DNA from 2 places in the Sporosarcina sp. SG10008 genome. Region 2 is predicted to be linked to the other one. Evidence: riboswitches for the same ligand, from Rfam matches in the RefSeq annotation. Region 2 holds a riboswitch; the other holds the start of a gene.
The links. Region 2 has a riboswitch for FMN ahead of ribD (bifunctional diaminohydroxyphosphoribosylaminopyrimidine deaminase/5-amino-6-(5-phosphoribosylamino)uracil reductase RibD). Riboswitches for the same ligand answer to the same signal wherever they lie in the genome.
Positions count from the first base shown of each region.

Region 1: it holds a riboswitch for FMN, as region 2 does, so the genes downstream of both, ACGLYD_RS10385 (ECF transporter S component) here and ribD (bifunctional diaminohydroxyphosphoribosylaminopyrimidine deaminase/5-amino-6-(5-phosphoribosylamino)uracil reductase RibD) in region 2, are expected to answer to the same signal.

Region 1 is NZ_CP172607.1:2,134,857-2,145,881, reverse strand. It holds gene ACGLYD_RS10425 (pseudouridine synthase) at 1-397, shown strand, start outside; gene resA (thiol-disulfide oxidoreductase ResA) at 657-1,187, shown strand; gene ACGLYD_RS10415 (cytochrome c biogenesis protein ResB) at 1,205-2,854, shown strand; gene ccsB (c-type cytochrome biogenesis protein CcsB) at 2,854-4,038, shown strand; gene ACGLYD_RS10405 (response regulator transcription factor) at 4,549-5,268, shown strand; gene ACGLYD_RS10400 (ATP-binding protein) at 5,261-7,045, shown strand; gene sigX (RNA polymerase sigma factor SigX) at 7,091-7,654, shown strand; gene ACGLYD_RS10390 (hypothetical protein) at 7,620-8,852, shown strand; FMN riboswitch at 8,929-9,060, shown strand; gene ACGLYD_RS10385 (ECF transporter S component) at 9,270-9,851, shown strand; gene ACGLYD_RS10380 (ferredoxin) at 10,055-10,306, opposite strand; gene ACGLYD_RS10375 (helix-turn-helix domain-containing protein) at 10,416-11,025, shown strand, end outside.
Region 2 is NZ_CP172607.1:756,487-767,511, forward strand. It holds gene ACGLYD_RS03800 (glycine betaine ABC transporter substrate-binding protein) at 1-271, shown strand, start outside; gene ACGLYD_RS03805 (glycine betaine ABC transporter substrate-binding protein) at 625-1,524, shown strand; FMN riboswitch at 1,740-1,887, shown strand; gene ribD (bifunctional diaminohydroxyphosphoribosylaminopyrimidine deaminase/5-amino-6-(5-phosphoribosylamino)uracil reductase RibD) at 1,947-2,660, shown strand; gene ribE (riboflavin synthase) at 3,033-3,683, shown strand; gene ACGLYD_RS03820 (bifunctional 3,4-dihydroxy-2-butanone-4-phosphate synthase/GTP cyclohydrolase II) at 3,697-4,890, shown strand; gene ribE (6,7-dimethyl-8-ribityllumazine synthase) at 4,903-5,367, shown strand; gene ACGLYD_RS03830 (amino acid ABC transporter substrate-binding protein) at 5,616-6,455, shown strand; gene ACGLYD_RS03835 (amino acid ABC transporter permease) at 6,442-7,143, shown strand; gene ACGLYD_RS03840 (amino acid ABC transporter ATP-binding protein) at 7,179-7,913, shown strand; gene ACGLYD_RS03845 (ASCH domain-containing protein) at 8,041-8,388, shown strand; gene ACGLYD_RS03850 (hypothetical protein) at 8,397-8,840, shown strand; gene ACGLYD_RS03855 (hypothetical protein) at 8,796-9,023, opposite strand; gene ACGLYD_RS03860 (RNA polymerase sigma factor) at 9,263-9,772, shown strand; gene lepB (signal peptidase I) at 9,769-10,557, shown strand; gene ACGLYD_RS03870 (YpdA family putative bacillithiol disulfide reductase) at 10,678-11,025, opposite strand, start outside.

The DNA.
Region 1 (11,025 bases), 1.4 Mb from region 2:
GAATGATGGCGATTTCTCTTACTTAATGACGCATCCGAAATTCGGTATTAAGAAAAAGTATATTGCAAAAGTAAAAGGAATCCCTAGTCGTGAAGCGTTGCGCAAACTTGAGACTGGAATTGACCTGGAAGACGGTAAAACTGCCCCTGCACATATAAAAATGCAGTCAGTAGATAAAAAAACTGAAACTGCGCTTATTGAGATTACAATACATGAAGGAAGAAATCGTCAAGTACGCCGTATGTTCGATGCAATTGGATGTCCGGTCCAAAAACTTCGCAGGGAATCATTTGGTAACGTAACAACTCACGGAATGAATGCTGGAGAAGCTCGGGAATTAACAAAACATGAAGTGAAACAGCTACGTGTACTCGCGGAAACAGGTAAAATAGGCTGATTGTGAGTCAATTGCGCCTCGATTTAATTGCGCCTAAATTTTGAATTGCGCTTGTAGCCGCAGGACGCGGCGAACTCAGGTTGCCTTCCCAAACTCCTGTCAAAATTTGTGACATCCGCCTGGGGCTTGCCGTAACTAGTAGGAGACTTCTACTGATTACGGCAATTGTTCACAATCCCTTCAATTATGATGCGTTTATACAAAGGTCTATTTGTTATAATTAAAGGCAGAACTTATTTATTGTAAGGAGGCATTACGTATGGCTAAGGCGGATCAAAAGAAAACACGTCTTATTATAAGGACAATCGTCCTGTTACTTCTCGTCTCGGCAGTTGTCTATACAATCGCTTCAAAAGATAAAGTGAAGGTATTAGCAGTTGGAGATAAAGCACCCGATTTTGAGCTTGTCGATTTGGAAGGTAACAAACAACGACTTTCTGATTATAAAGGTGAGGGAGTTTTCTTGAATTTTTGGGGAACTTGGTGCGGACCATGTAAAAAAGAAATGCCATACATGGAAAATCAACATAAAGCATTCGAAGAAAAAGGTGTCAATATCCTTGCCATCAATATCGCAGAGTCTAATTTGAAGGTTGAAACGTTCAGAGACCAGTATGGCCTGTCTTTCCCAATCGCTATTGATAAAGATAAGAGCGTTAAGGAAGTCTATAATATAGTGCCACTTCCTACGACCTTCCTTATCAATAAAGACGGCAAAATCGAACAAATTATAACAAGGGAAATGTCTGAAAATGAGATAATTTCACTCATGGAAAGCATTCAACCCTAATAAGGAGTAAATCCAAAATGAGCAAAATCAAATGCCAGTGCGGTCATGATAATCCATTTGGCACAGTGCTTTGTGAGCGATGTGGTAGACCGCAGACTGAAGAAGCGAAAGAAAGCAAACTTGTCGACATGCGTTACGAAGGTGCGGCAAGAAGATCGCAGACATATAAACGGTCGATCATCGATAAAATATGGAATTTCTTTTCGAGTGTAAAAATTGGAATTAGTATTATCGTTGCCGTTCTCGCAACTGCTGCGATAGGTACTATTTTTCCACAGAAACTGTATGTAGCCGCGTCAACTGAGGCGGAGTATGCAGCTTACTACGAACGGCTTTATGGATTGGCAGGCACGATTTATTACAAACTTGGTTTTCATGACATGTATAATAGCTGGTGGTTCATCACGTTGGTCGGGATGCTTGGAACTTCCATCATTATTGCCAGTGTCGACCGAGTTATACCGCTTTATAAATCATTGAAAAGGCAACGTACAAAACGCCATCCTTCATTCATGAAAAAACAACGAGTCTATGGTGAAGGACCGTCGGAAGACCCAGAAGCTGCACTTATAAAAGCTGAGGGGAAACTGAAGGAACTTCGTTACAATGTGAAAATCGAAGACGGAGCTTTGCTTGCAGAGAAAAACCGTTTTTCAAGATGGGGTCCGTACGTCAATCATTTAGGACTTATCATTTTTCTGTTTGGTATTCTACTGCGCGGTATCCCTGGGTTTTATGTTGATGAAACAATGTGGATTCGCGAAGGGGAAACACGCTCTATTCCAGGTGCAGAAGGTTATTATTTGGAAAGCAAAAATTTCATTATGGAAAACTACACGAAAGAGGAAGCTGATGAGGTATTCGGCGATGCGCTTGAACGTGTCGGCATGATTGCGAAAAACTATCAGACGGATGTCGCTCTATATCAGACACCTGAAGGCGGTCTTCCAGGATCTGATGAAATGGACTTCGTTAAAGAATACTCTATCATTGTTAATAAGCCATTGAAATTTGATGGATTCAACGTTTTCCAAATGGATTTTCGTTTAGATGAATTAAAATCGATGACATTCCAATTAACTGAAAAAGCTACGGAATCTTCACTTGGGGAGTTTACAGTCGATCTTACTAATCCGGAACGTGAATATGAACTTGATAATGGCGCGCGCGTTATTTTGAGCGATTATTATCCGGATTATGACGGGATTGAAGACGGAGAACCGAAATCGAAATCTCCAGTACCGAATAATCCAGCATTCATCTTTAAAATGGTGACCCCAGCCAAGCCGGACGGCGAGATGAGTTTCGTCGCCATCAAACAAACGCTTGAAACGGAAGTCAACGATTATAAGGTGAAATTCGTTAGTGCAGAAACCCGTGATATATCTGGGCTGACAGTACGCAAAGATAAAACATTATATCTCCTTTTACTAGGAGGAATTATCTTTATGATTGGTGTTTCGCAAGGATCTTATTGGAATCATCGACGAATCTGGATTCAAAAAGGACCTAATGGAGAGCTACTAGTTGCAGGACATACGAATAAAAACTGGTTCTCCTTGAAAAAAGAGTTAGATCAAGTGAAAGACGTTGCTGATTTACCGTCCTATGAAGACAGACAGGACAAGGAATCTATCTTGCGAGATAAGGAAGTGGACAAAGTATAATGGGACTTGCATCGTTAAGCGCTAACTTGCTGTTAGTTTCATTTATCGCTTACCTCGTCGCGACGCTATTTTTTGGCGGCGCGGTGAAAGGCGCTAAATCTGAAGCATCTTATAAAAATAACCGTTGGGGAAAAATTGCGATTACCATCACGGTCATCGGATTCATTACCCATGTAGGTTACTTCATCACACGCTGGATTGCATCAGGTCACGCACCAGTAAGTAATATGTTCGAATTTACGACTGCCTTTGGGATGATGCTCGTTGGGGCATTCATTCTTCTGTATTACTTATATAGAACACCATCACTCGGCTTGTTTGCTTTGCCGATTGCGATTATTATTATCGGCTATGCAAGTATGTTCCCGAAGGAAATTACACCACTTATTCCAGCACTGAAAAGTTACTGGTTGACAGTTCATGTAATTACAGCTGCACTTGGTGAATCGATCCTCGCGATTAGTGCCGTAGCTGGGTTAATCTATTTATTGAAGAATATCGATTTGACGAAAAAGTCGAAACAGCGGTTCTGGCTAGAGGCGGTTATTTTCACGCTTATCTTAGTAGTCGGTTTCGTATTATCTTCGTCAACGTTTAAATTGACTGGCTATGAAGCACATTTCACTTATATTGATAAAAATGAACAAGCTGCTAAAATTGAGTACAATTATCCACCACTTTTCGGTATGTCTGGCTATGAATCGCTAACACCGGACGCGATGACGCCTTGGGCTGAAATGCCACCAATCGTCAATGCGAAGACGCTGACGACGTTCGTCTGGTCAATCGCAAGCGGAATCATTCTCTACTTGATTCTTAGACTCATTTTCCGTCGTCCAATTGCGGCATTGTTGCAGCCATTCGCTAAAAAAGCGAATTCGCAACTAATGGATGAAATTGGATACCGTGCGGTTATGATTGGTTTCCCTATCTTTACACTAGGTGCTCTCATTTTCGCAATGATCTGGGCTCACGAAGCGTGGTCAAGGTTCTGGGGATGGGATCCAAAAGAAGTATGGGCCCTTATCACATGGTTATTCTATGCTGCATTCCTTCACGTGCGTTTATCACGCGGTTGGGATGGCGAAAAATCGGCATGGCTTGCGGTTATCGGTTTCGTCATCATTATGTTTAACCTGATTGCCGTGAATTTGATCATCGCAGGGTTGCATTCATACGCTTAAGCGAGAACTGCCTAGTAGTTAACTACTAGGCAGTTTTTTTGTTTTATAAGTGGAAATAAAAAATCCCTTCAAATCTACTTCGGTGCTTAGTTTATGCTATACATTGGCTCAACATATATAAAGGGGGATTATAAGATTCGGTAATGTCAATGTGTTGTAACTTCGAGGTATCAAGTTAAGTGCTTGGGGCCGTTTATGATCGGTTGGTAAGGGTATATGGTGGGTGTGTGTCGATTATGATCGGTTGCAAGGTTATGCTCGTTTGTGTGTCGTTTATGATTGGTTGCAAGGTTATATGCTCGTTCATGTGGGGTTTATGATCGGTAGTCAAGAGTATATGCTTGGTCATGCGTCGATTATGATCGGTTGTGTGTTCACTTTTGATCTTACTAGACACCGGTTCGCCATTTTGAAGTTGCGCTTAAGAACGTCGCTACGGCTTTTCTGTTTCTTTTTTGCACAACGACTTGTACAATGAGGATAGTAGCTAGTTGAAAGGGGTAATCATTTATGGAAGAAAAAGTGACGTTGTTAGTAGTAGACGACGAGGAGAGAATCCGTCGTCTGTTAAATATGTATCTTACTCGTGAAGGGTATGAAGTCGAAGAGGCTGTCGATGGCGCGGATGCACTCGAAAAAGCGCTTGTGAATAACTATGATTGTATTTTACTCGATTTAATGATGCCTGAAAAAGATGGATTAGAAGTGCTAGAAGAACTGAGAGAAAAGAAAATTATGACGCCTGTCATGATGCTGACGGCAAAAGGCGAAGAGTCAGACAGAGTAACTGGTTTTGAGTCTGGTGCTGATGATTACATAGTGAAGCCTTTTAGTCCGCGTGAAGTTGTTCTGCGGGTTAAAGCAATTCTTAGAAGGTCTGTTACGTTTCCAGGTGCCGCTTCATCATCTACATCGAAGGACTTGGTCGTCTTCCCTCAATTAACGATAGATCACGATGCACACCGGGTTACAGCTGAAGGAGAAGAAGTTGGGCTGACGCCGAAAGAGTACGAATTGCTCTATTTTCTTGCGAAGTCGCCTGACAAAGTATTCGACAGAGAGCAGCTATTAAAAGAAGTGTGGCATTATGAATTTTTCGGAGATCTCCGTACAGTAGATACGCATGTCAAACGGCTACGTGAAAAGCTAAGCCGCGTTTCTGAACAAGCAGCAAAAATGATTGTTACTGTTTGGGGAGTCGGTTACAAGTTCGAGATTCCTAATGAATAGAATATGGAATTCAATTGTCGGGAAGCTATGGGCAACCATATTGCTTCTCGTTTCTTTTGTATTATTTATTGTTACGGCCTTGCTCCTTGAATTCCTAGATGACTTCCATACACAACAGGCTGAGGAATCATTGCGAAGGGAAGCAACAACGATCGGGAAAATTGTTAATGATCACGAAAGTCAAACTTCGATGAACTTGATTATTGATGACATTCTTGACGACGAAACGAATGCGATGATCGTCGATACCAATGGGGAAGTTACGCATTCATTCCATAAAGGATTGAACAAGGATAGAATAGAAAATAAAGTGCTCTATGAATCCATGTTTTACGCCGCTGAAAAGAATAATAAACAAGTTGTAAAAGAGATGATCTTACCTTCGATTAATGAAGAGAATGTCATGGAACAATACCTTGTTCTATCCTATCCACTTGAAAAAGGAGAGCAACTCGGTAGCTCAGTTATCATTTATCAAAGCCTTGAAGCCGTCCATAGGACAACAGAAAGTACTACACGTATCGTATTCTTATCAGCATTTATTGCCTTTATTTTAACAACATTTTTCGCCTTTTTCCTGTCAACAAGAATTACTTCCCCTTTACGTGGATTGAGGCAGGCGGCATTTGAATTATCGAAAGGGAATTTCGATACAAGATTGCCTGTAATGCAAAATGATGAAATTGGCCAGCTTGCAACTGCATTCAATCAGATGGGTAGACAGCTTAAATACCACGTTGAACTTATTAATCAGGATAAAGAGCAGCTTTCAAGCATCCTTACATCGATGACTGATGCTGTCATTACATTTAATCGAGATTATACAATCCTGCTAAGTAATCCACAAGCTGAACAGTTATTGCAGAATTGGTATTTTAAAAATGGCGCACAAGAGGGTAACCATCATATCCCACCGGCGATTTTTCATATGCTTGAACATGTTATTACGTTCGCTGAGGAAGTTGAAGATGAATTAGAATTAGGTGGACAGTTTTATGGAATCTCTATTAGCCCGTTGTATAGCGGAAATAGTATTCGTGGGGCAGTTGCTGTCTTACGTGATATGACAGATCAGCATAAGCTTGAGAAACTTAGATCCGACTTCATAGCAAACGTATCCCATGAACTTCGGACACCGATATCTATGTTGCAGGGGTACAGTGAAGCCATTATTGATGGAGTTATAACAAGTGATGAAGAGCGCGACGAAATGGTACAGATCATACACGATGAATCGAAAAGGATGGGCCGACTTGTGACGGATCTTCTCGATCTCGCAAGGATGGAATCAGGACATATGCGACTTTACAAAGACGATCTATCGATGATTCCTTTTCTCGACCGGATAGTCAATAAATTCATGCAAGTTGCGCGTGAAGCAAATGTCGATTTGACTTTCGAATTCTTGGAAGATACAGTACTCATTTCAAATGTAGATGAAGACCGTATGGAGCAAGTATTGACGAATTTAATAGACAATGCAATCCGCCATACACCTGATGGGGGAAGTGTTAGACTTGGAATACAAAAACAAGTTGATATGATTGAAATAACAGTGACAGATACAGGTGTTGGAATTCCGCAAGAGGACTTACCGTATATCTTCGAACGTTTTTACAAAGCAGATAAAGCGAGAACTAGAGGAAAAGGTGGAACAGGTCTTGGACTCGCCATCGCGAAAAGCATTATCGACTCACATGGTGGCAAGATCGCTGCAACAAAAGGCGACACTGAAGGAACGATTTTCAGTTGCATATTGCCCTTAAAAAAGATGTAACTTAATAGCTTGAAATACGACTAATTGATAGAACGGGGGTATTTCATGGACGACTCCGTTTTCCATCGGCTTTACGAACAGTACCATCAGGATGTGTTCAAGTTTCTTATCTATTTGACGAGAGACCGTGACCATGCTGAGGACCTCATGCATGAAGTCTATGTGAGGGTACTGCGTGCCTACGCCGGTTTTGAGGGGAAAAGTTCCGAGAAGACATGGCTCTTTTCAATTGCTAAAAATGTAGCAATCGACCATTTCAGGAAAAATACAGTTCGTAAAAAGCATCTGTTCGATAAATTCGACTGGGAAAAGAGCGAACTCGTATCGACAGGTATCCTGCCGGAAGAAATCGTAACACTCAGTGAAGAGATGCAAGAGCTGCTGCAAGCACTTAATACATGTACTGGTGATCAGAAAATGGTTATCATCATGCGCTATTTCCAAGATCTTTCCATAGCTGAAACAGCCGAAATTCTTAGCTGGACAGAAGGCAAAGTGAAGACAACACAACATAGGGCGATCAAAGCATTACAAAAGAAATTGAATGCTCTTCCGACAGAAGGGGGGAAACTAGATGACCCACAAAGATTGGAACGACAACAAGATTGAAAAACTCCTCGGTGATGTGCCTGACATATCAGATAATCGTCCAATGTCGGAAATACTGGCACGGCTGAAGCAAGATGAACGGCTGAATACGCCTCACCGTAAAAAATCAAAGAAATGGATGCCAGCACTTGTCGCTGTTGCTGCTTTGCTTGTTATCGGCCTGTTGGTTCCTTCTATGTTTGGTGAAAATGAATTGTCAATGAAGGATCAAAGTACCGACAATAAAATGATGCAAAGTGAGGACGCCGAGCCTTCTGCAAGAGGTGCGAGTTTGGAAAATGAATCGAGTACGGATGAAGAAGCGGAAATGGGCACAATGGATGGATTTTCTACTAAGATGGCATCTGAAACAGGGAGGACACACCATTTTGCTGTCTACTCCGAAGACGTTATCGATAGTACACTATTCCATTTAGGTCTTGCAGGTGATCAAGCTTTAAGCATTCCCATTACATTTATCATTCCGAACAGTCAAATCAAGAAGGATATTGGTTTCTTGGAGCCAACGAGTTATGATTTGTACAAAAAGTATGCGAGTCGTCTCGATGAAAGTGCACTAGGTTTTCAAGAGTACCATCCTTATAAAGGCAATATAGCCGCAGAGGATCATGTAATTATCCACCAGCTACCGCAAGGTCATGGTTATGACATAGGTTCGGGATCGATGGAAGTCTATCTCGACTCTTTACAAGATACGTTTTACGGTTATCAGGAGGTCCGATTTGAGAACGAGGATGGAACTGCGACCATGTTCTCTGAAGTAGGTCAACCGAGCACACCGTTGATTTTGAAAAGTGGTCGTAATCATTTGAATTACTATATGTTTGAACAACAAGATGGACAGCAGTTTCTTACATCGAACTTTTCCCAACCGCAGCCATCGTTGAACGAGGCATTACAGCAGATGAAAGTGAAGCCGAATGATGTTTTCAAGCCAGTCATTCCAAGTACTTTAAATTTTGAAGTAAAGGCAGATGACAAATTGACGACCATCAAATTCACACAACCACTGGATTTGGACGCGATGGAGCCGGAAAAAGCGATGCAAATGGTTGAGGGCATGCTCCTGACAGCAGCTGATTTTGGTGAACAGCTTCAATTCGAAAATGTCGTTCAAGAAGAATGGAACGGTTTTAACTTCAGCCAGCCTTTACCGGTACCGGTTGGATCTAATCCACTTCCACTTATATTGAAGTAAATAGAAAGACCTTTGTAAACAGCCTTGTTTACAAAGGTCTTTTTTTTGTATACAATAAGGTTGTAACAAAATATTGATTCATCTTCGGGGCAGGGTGTAATTCCCGACCGGCGGTAAAGGAAAGTCACTTTCCAAGCCCGCGAGCTTAACAGCTGATACCGGTGTAATTCCGGAGCCGACAGTATAGTCTGGATGGGAGAAGGTGAAGGTGCGGCCATCTTTTTGTGTTGTCTACAAAAAGAGGTGCTTATTTAAATGTGGGTTAAAAGAGAAAGAAATAGTCTCTTTTCTACTCTCTATTTGAGTATACCTTTCAAATCCCTCGAGCTTATTTGCTTTTGGGATTTTTTGTCGACATATACAAGATGGAACGGCCTTTCCTCTTTTGAAGTGAATCGCAAAAGGAGAGAGGAACAAATGAATAACAAAAAGTTGCGAAAGATGATTCTCATCGCGATGTTAGGGAGTATTGCAACTGTTTTGATGCAGTTTAACTTCCCACTACCTGCACTACCTGGATTCCTGAAAATTGATTTCAGTGAGATTCCAGCGGTTTTGGCAATAATGACGATGGGACCTGTAGCAGGTATTGCGGTCGAACTGCTTAAAAATATAATGCACTGGTTCATGTCAGGTAGCCCGACAGGTGTTCCTGTTGGTGAAATTGCAAACTTTGCAACAGGCGTGCTTTTCATAATGCCGATTTATTTTATCTTTAATAAATTTAAAACATCTATTGGTCTAGCGGGAGGCCTCATTGCTGGAACTGTCTCGATGGCTATTGGCATGAGTGTCTTGAATTACCTACTGTTTTTACCAATGTATACGTATTTCATGAATTTCCCAGCCATGGCAGGGAATGAGTTAGCTACTTTTATTGTTTTAGGAGTTCTACCATTTAACTTGATCAAGGGAATTATGCTAATGATTATTTCCATGCTGCTTTTCAAGAGTATGAAAAAATGGATTGCACAACAGCGTACCCAATTAACTTCATAATATAAAAAAAGGTCGTCCCGGGATTTTCCAGGACGACCTTTCCACGTTCGATTTATCTAGCTTCGTGACAGTGGTCTCTCAGCCAATTGGTAGAGCCACTCACGTGTCTTTAACACTATTGTAGAGTAACGTCTGTCTGGGAACCCTCACGACAGGTTGTCGTAGTTTTAAAGCGACTTCTGTTATCGACAGCGCTTGCCTAGTTAATCTTCGTATTTAAGTGCATCGCCATCAAATGGTGCGTCGGCGGTTTTGATAGAATCGGTTGGACAGCCATCGAAAGCGTCTTCTAGGTCTTCCATCAGTTCTTCTGGAACTTCAGCTGTTCCCATGTTATCATCGAGGATAACATAAGCAATTCCTTCATCATCATAATCGTATATATCCGGGGCAGCAGCTCCACACGCACCACACGCTATACATGTATCCTGATCAACGATTGTATATTTAGGCATAGTCTTTCTCTCCTCTTTTCTCCGTACAAACAATTTACTTCACCTTTCATTCTAATGATGTTGACAAGAGTTTTCAACAAAAAACATTTGTTAATCGGAGGAATTCAAAATGAAACTATCTTCAATACTATTAACCATCATAGGCAGAATAGACGGTGAACGAACAATCTATGCGGGACTTCACCTATTACGCGGCAAACGATCGGGACAAACACTGCAAGATGTTGAATACTACGGTTTGAAGGAATTCTTTGGTATTGTACCAAAACTGACAGCTGAACGATTCGATGAGGCGGCTAAACAGTTAAGTGATAGGGGTTTCATCTCAACAATGGATGATTCTTTCGTCAAACTGACGGAGCAAGGTCGCGTGGAAGTTGGCAAATTACCGTCCTACCGATTTAACGGCTGGGATTATAGAGGAAGGGAAATGATTTTTTTCGGAAGGTTATCGCTTGTTGTGCAGACGGTTTCGAATTTCAAAGCAAAGGAAAAATCGTTTATGCCCGCTCAAAAAGACCGTGATATTCAAACTTTTGTTAAAATGCTACTACATAATCAGCGAATCAGTGATCCAGTATTTGCTAAAGGCGTCAGCGAAGAAATTCGGCTATGTATTACTCGAAGTGAAATGGATGAAAGACAAAAAACAATTATCACTCATCGCTTAAGTGGTTTCGGACTGACAGGCTGGACATGGGATCAGTTAGCAGATAATT
Region 2 (11,025 bases):
CGCTAGTCATAACGTCATGAAACTTGTTTTAGAAGATATGGGTTATAAAGTGACATTAACACAAGTTGAAGCAGGTCCATTATGGACTGCAGTTGCTGACGGTAGTGCAGATGCATCGCTTGCAGCTTGGATGCCATTAACACATAAAACATATGCTGATAAATTCGAAGGTAAATTCGAAGAGCTTGGCATCAATATGGAAGGTGTCAAAGTAGGTCTTGTTGTACCACAATATATGGACATCGATTCGATTGAAGACTTGAAGAAATAAACAACAGAATTCTACTTCTATTTAAACGTAAATCGTTTTTCTAATAGTATAAGACTTGCATTAGCTAGCGTAATAACTAGGACAATGAACCCGGAAGAACGCTGTAATATGCAGCGGTTTTCCGGGTTTTATTGAGTGTGATTCTTATGATATAAGCTTCGAACTGAGAATGCAGAATGAACAGTATCTACACAAATTGAACGGCAAAAAGGTAAGTAAAATGGAAGTATTGTGCTTTCCTATTCATGGTAGTTATTGCTTCAATGGCTGTTACACAATTGGTACCGGATCGTAGCAATCATTTATTGCATCACGAAACGCGCAGGAAAGAAAAAATAAGGGGGAATTAGACGATGAAATTATCAAAAAAAGTATTGGGACTTGGGGCAGTTGCTCTACTTGCAGTTGGACTTGCTGCATGTGGCAGTGACAAGAATGAAGCAGACGGAGACTCCACGAAAACAGTTGGCGAATCAGTAGACTATAAGATTACGGGTATCGATCCAGGTGCAGGAATTATGGAGGCGACTGAAAAAGCGCTGGTAGAATATGAACTTAAAGATTGGAAGTTGACAACAGGTTCAGGCGCAGCTATGACAGCTTCACTAAAAAAAGCATATGACAAAGAACAGCCAATCATCATAACGGGCTGGACACCACATTGGAAATTCATGAAATTCGATTTGAAATACCTTGAAGATCCAAAAGGTGTGTATGGTGGAGAAGAACAAATCCGTACAATCGGGAGAATTGGTCTGCAAGAAGATTTACCAGAAGCACATAAAATCCTATCACAGTTCAAATGGACTGAGGAAGATATGGGAGAAGTTATGGTAGCGATACAAGAAGGTGAAAAAGAAGAAATAGCGGCACGAAACTGGATCGATGCAAACGAAGAGTTAGTGGCAGAATGGACAAATGGTGTGGAGAAGGTGGACGGCGATAAAATTAAACTGGCTTATGCAGCATGGGACAGCGAAATCGCAAGCCATAACGTCATGAAACTTGTTCTGGAAGAAATGGGCTTTAAGGTTACATTGACACAAGTTGAATTAGGCCCGCTATGGACTGCGGTAGCTGACGGTAGTGCAGATGCATCACTTGCAGCTTGGTTGCCAATTACAGCTAAAACATACGCTGATAAATTCGAAGGTAAATTCGAAGAACTTGGCGTCAATATGGAAGGCGTTAAGATTGGTTTAGTGGTACCGAAGTATATGGACATCAATTCAATTGAAGACTTGAAGAAATAAGTAATAGAATGTCAGTGTTATTTAAACGCGAGCAATAGGATAATGAACCCGGAAGAACGCTGCAATTCGCAGTGGTTTTCCGGGTTTATTATATGTTGCAAATGCAATGGTATTCTTATTTCATCATATATAGAAGACTCAGCTCTGTTCAATCAGACTGAGTCTTTTTTGATTTTATGGCAGCAGTATGATAACTTTAAGTCGGCACGTATAAACAAACTCTTCGGGGCAAGGTGAAATTCCTTACCGGCGGTGATCGAGCATAGCTCGTCAGTCCGTGACCCGTCCTTCCTTGCTTGGAAGGCGGTGGAGCTGGTGAAATTCCGGCACCGACAGTTATAGTCTGGATGGGAGAAGTTGTTTGGATATACGTGCTGTGCTTGCAGGCTCTGCCCTTTCAAAAAACGAAAGGGGGAATGCCAATGGACCCTCAACATTATATGAGACTTGCTCTTGAACTGGCGCGTAGTGCACAAGGACAAACCTCGCCAAATCTACTTGTTGGTGCTGTTTGTGTGAAAGACGGCCGGATTTTAGGGGCTGGTGCGCACTTGAAAGCTGGGACAGCTCATGCTGAAGTGCATGCGCTGGCAATGGCAGGTACGAATTCTATTGGTGCGGATCTATACGTGACACTGGAACCGTGTGCCCATACTGGGAAAACACCCCCGTGTACAGATCTCATTATTTCGTCTGGAATTCAACGTGTTTTTGTTGTGTCTATCGATCCGAATCCCTCCGTCAATGGAGCGGGAATCGGGCTTCTTAAAGTTGCTGGGATTGAAGTCATTACCGGCATTTTGCAGGAAGAGGCAGAGCAGTTAAACCAAGCATTTTTTCATTTCATCAGATACGGGAAACCATACGTTACCTTGAAAGCCACCGCACCTCTTAACGGTAGACTTTCAACGCAGAACGGGAACAGCAAATGGATTACTTCGGCTGCATCACGAACCGATGTCCATCACCTCCGCCATACCCATGATGCTATTTTGGTAGACGTACAAACCGTACTTCACGATAACCCTTTCCTCACCACCCGTTTGCCCCATGGTGGAAAGAACCCAATTCTAATTATTTTAGACCAGCATCTCAGGACGCCAAATCAGCGAAGGTTGTTACAGACGGCGCTGTAGAAACAGTTATTTTCACACTCGATTCAACACATTCTGAAACTACTTTTTTTGAACATCCTTTAGTTTCAATTAAAAGGATTTTAGAAAACGTATCTTTTTTGAATGAAGGTTTAAAACGTTTTGCTGATAAAGAAATCATGACGTTGTTCGCTGAAAGCGGTAGCAAAGTTCATTTCAGTTTCATCAATGAAGGTCTCAGATGAACTGTATTTGTATATGGCTCCGAAATTAATCGACAACGGTTCTTCATTGTTCGTGAATGATACTTGGAACCTGATGGCAGAAGGTGAATCCCTGCGTTTTTTAGATGTGCGACAAATAGGGGACGATATCAGCTTTCATGCCAGGTTTCTGAAGGAGGATTGACAGCAGTTGTTTACTGGGATTATTGAAGAAGTAGGAACAGTTTCAGCGGTTAGGCCAGCAGCGAATTCATTGCAACTATCAATCCGTTGTAGCAAAGTGCTTAGCGATGTTAAAAAAGGCGATAGTCTGGCGGTGAATGGTGTCTGTTTGACGGTATCAGATTTCTCGAGCAATCATTTTACAGCTGATGTCATGCCTGAAACTGTTAAAGCGACAACGCTTCAAGCATTGCGTACGGGAAGTCCAGTTAACTTAGAACGTGCGATGGCGGCGAATGGTCGTTTCGGCGGACATATAGTCAGTGGACATGTCGATGGCACTGGCGAAATTGTTTCGGTTAGACAAAAAGAAAATGCAATCTATATGGAAATCAGTATCGCAACTAAATTATTGAAGTATTTTATCCCAAAAGGTTCAGTAACTGTGGATGGAACATCACTTACTGTATTTGGTGTGACGAGTATTGGTTTTATCATCTCATTAATTCCAGTCACGCAAGGTGACTCAATCATCGGCCGAAAACGGGCTGGGGATCTAGTGAACGTAGAATGCGATATGCTCGCGAAATATATAGAACGGCTAATAACTACAGACAAAGAGAATCCAACTGGCGGTTTAACAATGGATACCCTTATCGCCAGTGGATTCCTCAGTTAAGGGGGCAAAGCAGATGTACTCTACCGTAGAAAAAGCAATTGAAGAACTAAAAAAAGGAAAAGCAATTATTGTCGTTGACGACGAAGACCGAGAGAATGAAGGTGACTTTGTTGCACTTGGTGAATTCGCTACACCCGAAATGATTAACTTTATGGCGACGGAAGGCCGTGGATTGATTTGCGTGCCGATAGACGAAGAGAAATCGCGACAGCTTGAACTCGGACTTATGACAGAAAATAATAGTGATGTGCACGGAACTGCATTTACAATTAGCATTGATCATGCGGATTGTCATACTGGAATCTCTGCATTTGAACGGTCGGAAACAGTATTAAGGATGCTAGGGACTGAAGCAGGTCCAACAGACTTTAGAAGACCAGGACATATATTTCCGCTAATAGCGAAGTCTGGCGGCGTCCTAAAGCGCTCTGGTCATACAGAAGCTGCTGTAGACCTCGCGAAGCTCGCGGGAGCAGAACCGGTCGGCGTCATATGTGAAATTATGAACGTCGATGGGACAATGGCGAGAGGTCCACAGTTGAAAGAGATAGCTGAACGATTTGATCTTGTTATCTTAACAATTCAGGAACTAATTGCTTATCGTCGCATCAATGAAAAACTTGTTGAGCGCATTGTAGATATTAGTCTGCCAACAGATTTTGGAGATTTTAAAGCAGTCGCTTTCGTTGAAAAAGAAACAGGGCATGAACATATTGCTTTGGTAAAAGGTGATATCGAAGATGCTGAAAATGTACTCGTCCGCGTTCATTCGGAATGTTTGACAGGCGATGTCTTTGGCTCATGTCGATGTGATTGTGGTCCGCAACTTCAAGCTGCACTTGCGCAGATTGAAAAAGCCGGAAGAGGCGTCTTACTCTATATGCGTCAGGAAGGTCGTGGAATAGGTCTCGTCAATAAAATGAAGGCCTACAAGCTGCAGGAAGAAGGATACGATACTGTTGAAGCCAATGAGAAATTAGGATTTCCAGATGACCTTCGAGATTACGGCATCGGTGCACAAATACTGCGGGATCTCGGTTTAACGTCGATTCATCTTCTGACGAACAACCCGCGTAAAATTGCTGGAATAGCAGGACACGGGTTAGAAATAACAGAGCGCATTCAAATCGAAATGCCTGTTAAAGTGGAGAACAAAATTTATATGGAAACAAAGAAAAATAAAATGGGACACTTATTGCATAATTGAGGGGGAATAATGATGAGAACAATTTATGAAGGACATTTAGTTGGAACAGGGCTTAAAGTTGGAATCGTGGTAGCAAGGTTCAATGAATTCATTACAGGAAAATTACTAAGCGGAGCGGAAGATGCATTGCTTCGTCACGGAGTAGCCGACAGTGATATCGCGGTTGCTTGGGTGCCAGGTGCCTATGAAATTCCGCTAATAGCGAAGAAGATGGCGGCTTCCGGTAAGTACGATGCAGTTATCACACTTGGAACAGTTATCCGCGGAGCAACACCGCATTTCGACTATGTGTGTAATGAAGTGGCTAAAGGGGTCGCGGCCATCAATCTGCAGGAAGGCATCCCGGTTATTTTCGGTGTCTTGACAACAGATACGATTGAACAGGCAATTGAACGTGCTGGAACGAAAGCTGGAAATAAAGGATGGGATGCAGGGAATGCAGCGATTGAGATGGCAAATTTGTTGAAACAGATATAATCGTTGTTAAATAGAAGGCACAGTTTTCGGTTATCCGGAAACTGTGCCTTTTTTAATATTTCAACACTCGCGTACATGTTAGTTAAGGAAATGTAGTAGTAGAGTGAATAATGTGGTTAGTTTTGAGAATTCCGAGGTATAAAGAATAAAGGAAAGGTTTTTTGAGGAAACTATTTTTTGACGAAGTGCATACAATGTTGTATGATGCTAATAACCAAGTAAGTTAATATGAATTAAGGAGAATGGGTATGAAGAAATTAAGTTTACGGGTAATTCTACTATTTACAGCAATCATTTTACTTGCTGCATGCGGAAACGCTAATAAAGGAAATACAAGTGGTAGTGATGAGTCTAAAGGAAACAGTGATTCAGGAAAGAAAACGGAAGATTTACTTGCTGAAATACAGGATGAAGGCAAGTTAACAATCGGGACAGAAGGAACATATCCACCATTTACATTCCATGATGATAAAGGGGAACTTACAGGTTTTGACGTTGAAATCGCAAGAGAAATAGCGAAACGACTCGGGGTAGAGCCTGTATTTCTAGAAACGCAATGGGATGCGATTTTCGCAGGGCTTGACTCTAAACGTTTCGATATGATTGCAAACCAAGTAGGGATTCGTGAGGACCGTATTGAGAAATATGACTTTTCGGAACCGTACATTTCATCATCTGCAGTCCTCATTACAAATACTAGTAATAAAGATGTGACAAGCTTTGAAGATATTAAAGGGTTAAAGTCTGCGCAGTCATTAACGAGTAACTATGCAGACACTGCAAGATCTTACGAGGCTGAAATTGTGGGTGTTGAAGGATTTAATCAAGCTATTGAGCTCATCAATTCCAAACGTGTAGATGTAACGATAAATGATAATTTATCTTACTTAGACTTTATAAAGCATAAACCAGATGCACCTGTTCAAATTGTAGCGACAGCAGATGACGTTTCACAAAGTGGTTTAATGTTTAGAAAAGGTAATGAAACACTTGTTAACGAAGTAAATAAAGCATTAAATGCAATGATTGAAGACGGAACATACTTAAAAATCTCCGAGAAATGGTTTGGTGAAGATGTCCTTAACTAATATTTTAGCTAACCCAGAGAAAGTACAAAGACTTCTAGATATTGCCCTTACATCCCTCTGGCCATTGCTGGAGGGAGCTCTTTACTATACGCTTCCTTTAACGTTTCTTTCTTTTTTCTTTGGAATTATTCTTGCAGTATTAACTGCGTTAGGAAGAATATCAACAAGCAAGCCGCTACAAATTATCGCAAGAATTTATGTATCTGCAATTCGTGGAACGCCTTTACTTGTACAACTATTTATTTTGTTTTTCGGATTGCCAACGGTCGGAATAGTTATAGATCCATTTCCAGCCGCCGTCTTCGGATTTTCATTGAATGTAGGGGCGTATGCTTCAGAAGTAATTCGCGCAGCAATACAATCGATACCGAAGGGACAGTGGGAGGCAGCACATACGATTGGCATGAACTATACTCAAACGCTTAGGCGAATCATTCTACCGCAAGCAACGAGAGTATCTATCCCGCCTTTATCGAATACATTTATTAGTCTTGTGAAAGATACATCGCTGGCATCGCTTATTTTAGTGACAGAAATGTTTAGAAGGGCTCAAGAAATCGCTTCTGCAAACTATGAGTTTTTATTACTTTATACTGAAGCAGCGATTATCTACTGGCTCATTTGTTTTATCCTTTCCTTAATTCAAGACAGAATTGAACATCGGCTGGATCGATATGTGGCTAAGTGATAAGTTGAAAAAACAACTGTTAGAAGGTGCAAACTATGATTTCAATAAAAGGCTTGTATAAAAAGTTCGGGGACCTTGAAGTGTTAAAGGGAATTGATTTGGAAGTGAATAAAGGGGAAGTCGTAGTTGTCATAGGTCCATCAGGCTCTGGTAAAACGACACTGCTTAGATGTTTGAATATACTGGAAGTCCCGACAGCCGGGACTATAACCCTTGATGGCCACGAAGCAGACTTTTCTAAACGTGTAGCAAAAAAAGAAATTGACTATTTTAGAAGTGAAACAGGTATGGTGTTTCAGAATTATAATTTGTTTCCTCATAAGACTGCTCTTGAAAATGTGATGGAAGGGCCAGTCATCGTAAAAAAAGAAGCTAAAGATGTAGCACGGAAAAAAGCTGAGAACTTGTTAAATAAGGTTGGATTAGGTGATAAGTTCGACTTCTATCCTTTTCAACTATCAGGGGGGCAGCAGCAGCGGGTAGGGATTGCAAGGGCGTTGGCATTGGAACCAAAAGTAATGCTGTTTGATGAGCCTACATCTGCGCTAGATCCTGAATTAGTCGGTGAAGTGCTGCAGGTCATGAAAGATCTTGCCAATGAAGGAATGACCATGGTTGTCGTTACACACGAAATGCGTTTTGCACAAGACGCAGCCGACGAAGTTATTTTTATAGATAATGGAAAAGTAGTTGAGCGAAATAAACCGAGCGAACTATTTACAAATCCAAAAGAAGAACGAACCCGACAGTTTTTGAACTTAATTTCATAACTAAAATATACGAAAAGATAGCCGATACGCTTGGTTATCTTTTTTGTCTCAGATCGAGAACCTCGCTAAAATTGTTAACAATAGTTATGATAGAGGAGATGTTATTTTATGAAATGAGGCGATTTACATGAGTGAACAATCAAATGTAGTACTACCTAAAAAAACGTGTACGATTGAAAAGCTAGTTACGATACCCAAAGATGTTAAAAAAGTGCTGAATGGCGAAAAGACAGCTACTCGCCGTAATGGTGTTTATGCAGATCTTGGTGAAATTATGGTACTCGACGGTAAAGAGTTTAAAGTAGATACAATTTATTCACAGACGCTCGGCGAAATGACGGACGAACATGCACAACAAGAAGGTTACACAACGATGGAAGAATACAAACACTCTATTCTCGCGATGCATGATAAAATGCCATGGTTACCGGCGATGAGTGTTTGGGTGCATGAATATAGCCCAGTAGAGAAATGATGTTCTGAATGAATTCAGGAATCTATGGCGCGATTGTCTTTTTGCATGTTATCAGTGCTGTCCTTGCCATAGGTCCATTATTTCTATTGATGCCGATTATTAAGCGAGTGCGTGGCGTTGAAACGGACATTGAGCAAGTCTACTTGTCTATTATCAATGTCATCATTCGCTTGGTCATGCATGCAGGACATGTTCTCGTCTACACGGGTGTCCTTCTATTGGTATTTGGACCTTGGCCATGGTATACGTCATGGGTAATCATGACGCTTGCTGTTTTGCTACTATCTGGAGTTTTCCTAGCAAGAGGATTTACGGTTGTGCTACGAAGATTTAAGAATCCAGATGCTGATAAAAATAAGATACTTGATCGTTTAAATGGTACTTCATGGCTCTATATCGGCCTTATGCTAATCATGCTCTGGCTCATGGTTCAAAAACCGATGCTTTGGTAGATAACCCGCGATACATAGGAAAAGACGTGCATCTAATTGGTGCATGTCTTTTTTGATATTTAATTCTACAAGCATTTTGCCATAGCTTATGGCAATTGATGAAACTGTCATGGCAAGTACACGAACTGTCATAGCAATTGATGAAGCTGTAATGGCAAGTACAAGAACTGTCATGGCAATCATTAAAACTATCAGTGAAAGCCTGAACTGTCATGGCAATCGATGAAACTGTAAGGGCCAGTACGCGAACTGTCATGGCAACCATTAAAACTGTCAGTGTAAGCTTGAACTGTCATAGCAATCGTCAAAACTGTTGGGATGAGTCAACCTATAACCACTTGTAGGTAAAGCAGGCACATTATTTCATATATTCGACTCCTTTTTGAAAGTAGTTCGTCTAGTAAGAGTGAGGGGGCGGGGCAGTGGGGCAAAGTCTAGAACAGCTTTATGTAGAATATAGTGATCGCATTTATCGATATATCTTTTTACAAGTCCGTCAGAAGGAGTTGGCGGAAGATCTGACCCAAGAAACTTTTTATAGAGCGTTCAAAAATATTCATACGTTCAATAAACAAGCTAGTATGTCGACATGGCTTTTGAAGATAGCTAGAAATGCTACGTATGATCATTTCAGGCGGAAAAGGATCATTCGATTTTTCAGTCTTGATAAAGAGGTAAGTGTGGATACAAGCAATCTTTCGCCGGAAGATGAATTACTGAAAAAAGATCTGAATACAAGGTTGTACAATGCACTAACTAGTTTGAAGCCAACCTATCGTGACGTCCTTATTTTACGGAAAATCAACGAAAGCTCGATCAAAGAAACAGCATATATCTTAGGGTGGACTGAGACAAAGGTGAAATCAACAATGGTGCGGGCATTTGCTGCGCTGAAAAAAGAAATGTACAGAATGGAGGGGGAGAACGGATGAATGACTTCGATGAATTTGATGGTGAGTTTAACGAGTTGAAGGATGTTGATAGATTAGAAACTGATCGAATGATTAGCTTGGAGAAAGTCATTGCTAAAAGTGGAAAAAAGAAATTTATCATGCTCCCACTAATTTTTTCTAGCTTTGCCATCTTTGCTGTTGGACTATTTTTAATGATGACGATTAAAGAGTATACATCTGAAGTTGAAAGTCAGAAAACAATCATTGATGATCAATCCGTCCCTGAAATTCCAATGGTCGAAGTAGAGTCAAATATGATCACTGTAGAATACGGAATAGATAATATGGACAAAGGAAATCACGATTATGAAACAATAGGTACTGGAAAAAGAATTGTAGTAGAGCCAAGAGTCTCTGGCTTTCAACGCGGGGACGTTATTTATTTTGCAACACCGAAGTATTCAAATGGAAATCCAAATTTAAATCTAGCAGGGAATTATATATCAAGAGTTGTGGGCTTACCAGGAGAGAGAATTGAAATTAGAGAAGGTCAGCTATATATTGATGAAATGAAACTAGAGTCTTTTTATTCATTTCCAACCGTAAGAGGAATGAATAAGGAAAAGTATTTTGAAACAGTCGATTCTCAAAATTCCTCTATGACTGAAGAAGATTTTGAAGAAAGCATGGAAGCCATTTTAGTACCAGAAGGCACAGTATTTGTGCTGGGGGACCAGTGGTGGAGAAGTATAGACAGCCGTCACTTCGGACCTTTATCATTAAGCAAAGTGGAAGGGAAAGTAATAGGATATGGAATTGAATAATAAAATAATATGCCTGATAGCCTATTATTTAGGGGATCATAAATAGTTTAAATTTAAATCGTCTGTAATTGAAAAAAGCTCACCAAGTCACATTCATTGTGATTTGGTGAGCTTTTAACATCATAAGTTACTTTGAACATAGGACAGACGTTGTGCAATTTCATTTGCAATTTTCATGCCATGAAAGCGTCCGTCTTCAATGTAAACACGATTTGTAATGCCACCCGTTACAACGCCAGAAAGAAAAACGTTCTTGACATTTGATTCATATGTCTCTTGATTAAAGGAAGGAACTAATGAAGAGAGGTCAGTTTGAATTCCAATGCTTTGAAGCAGAGAGATATTGGGTTGATAACCGATGAGGGAAAATACATAGTCATTTTGAAGTGTAACTGTTCCGTCAGAAGAGTTTATGCGAATAGTTGATTCATCGATAGCAGCAATACTGGAATTGGGATGAAAATCAAT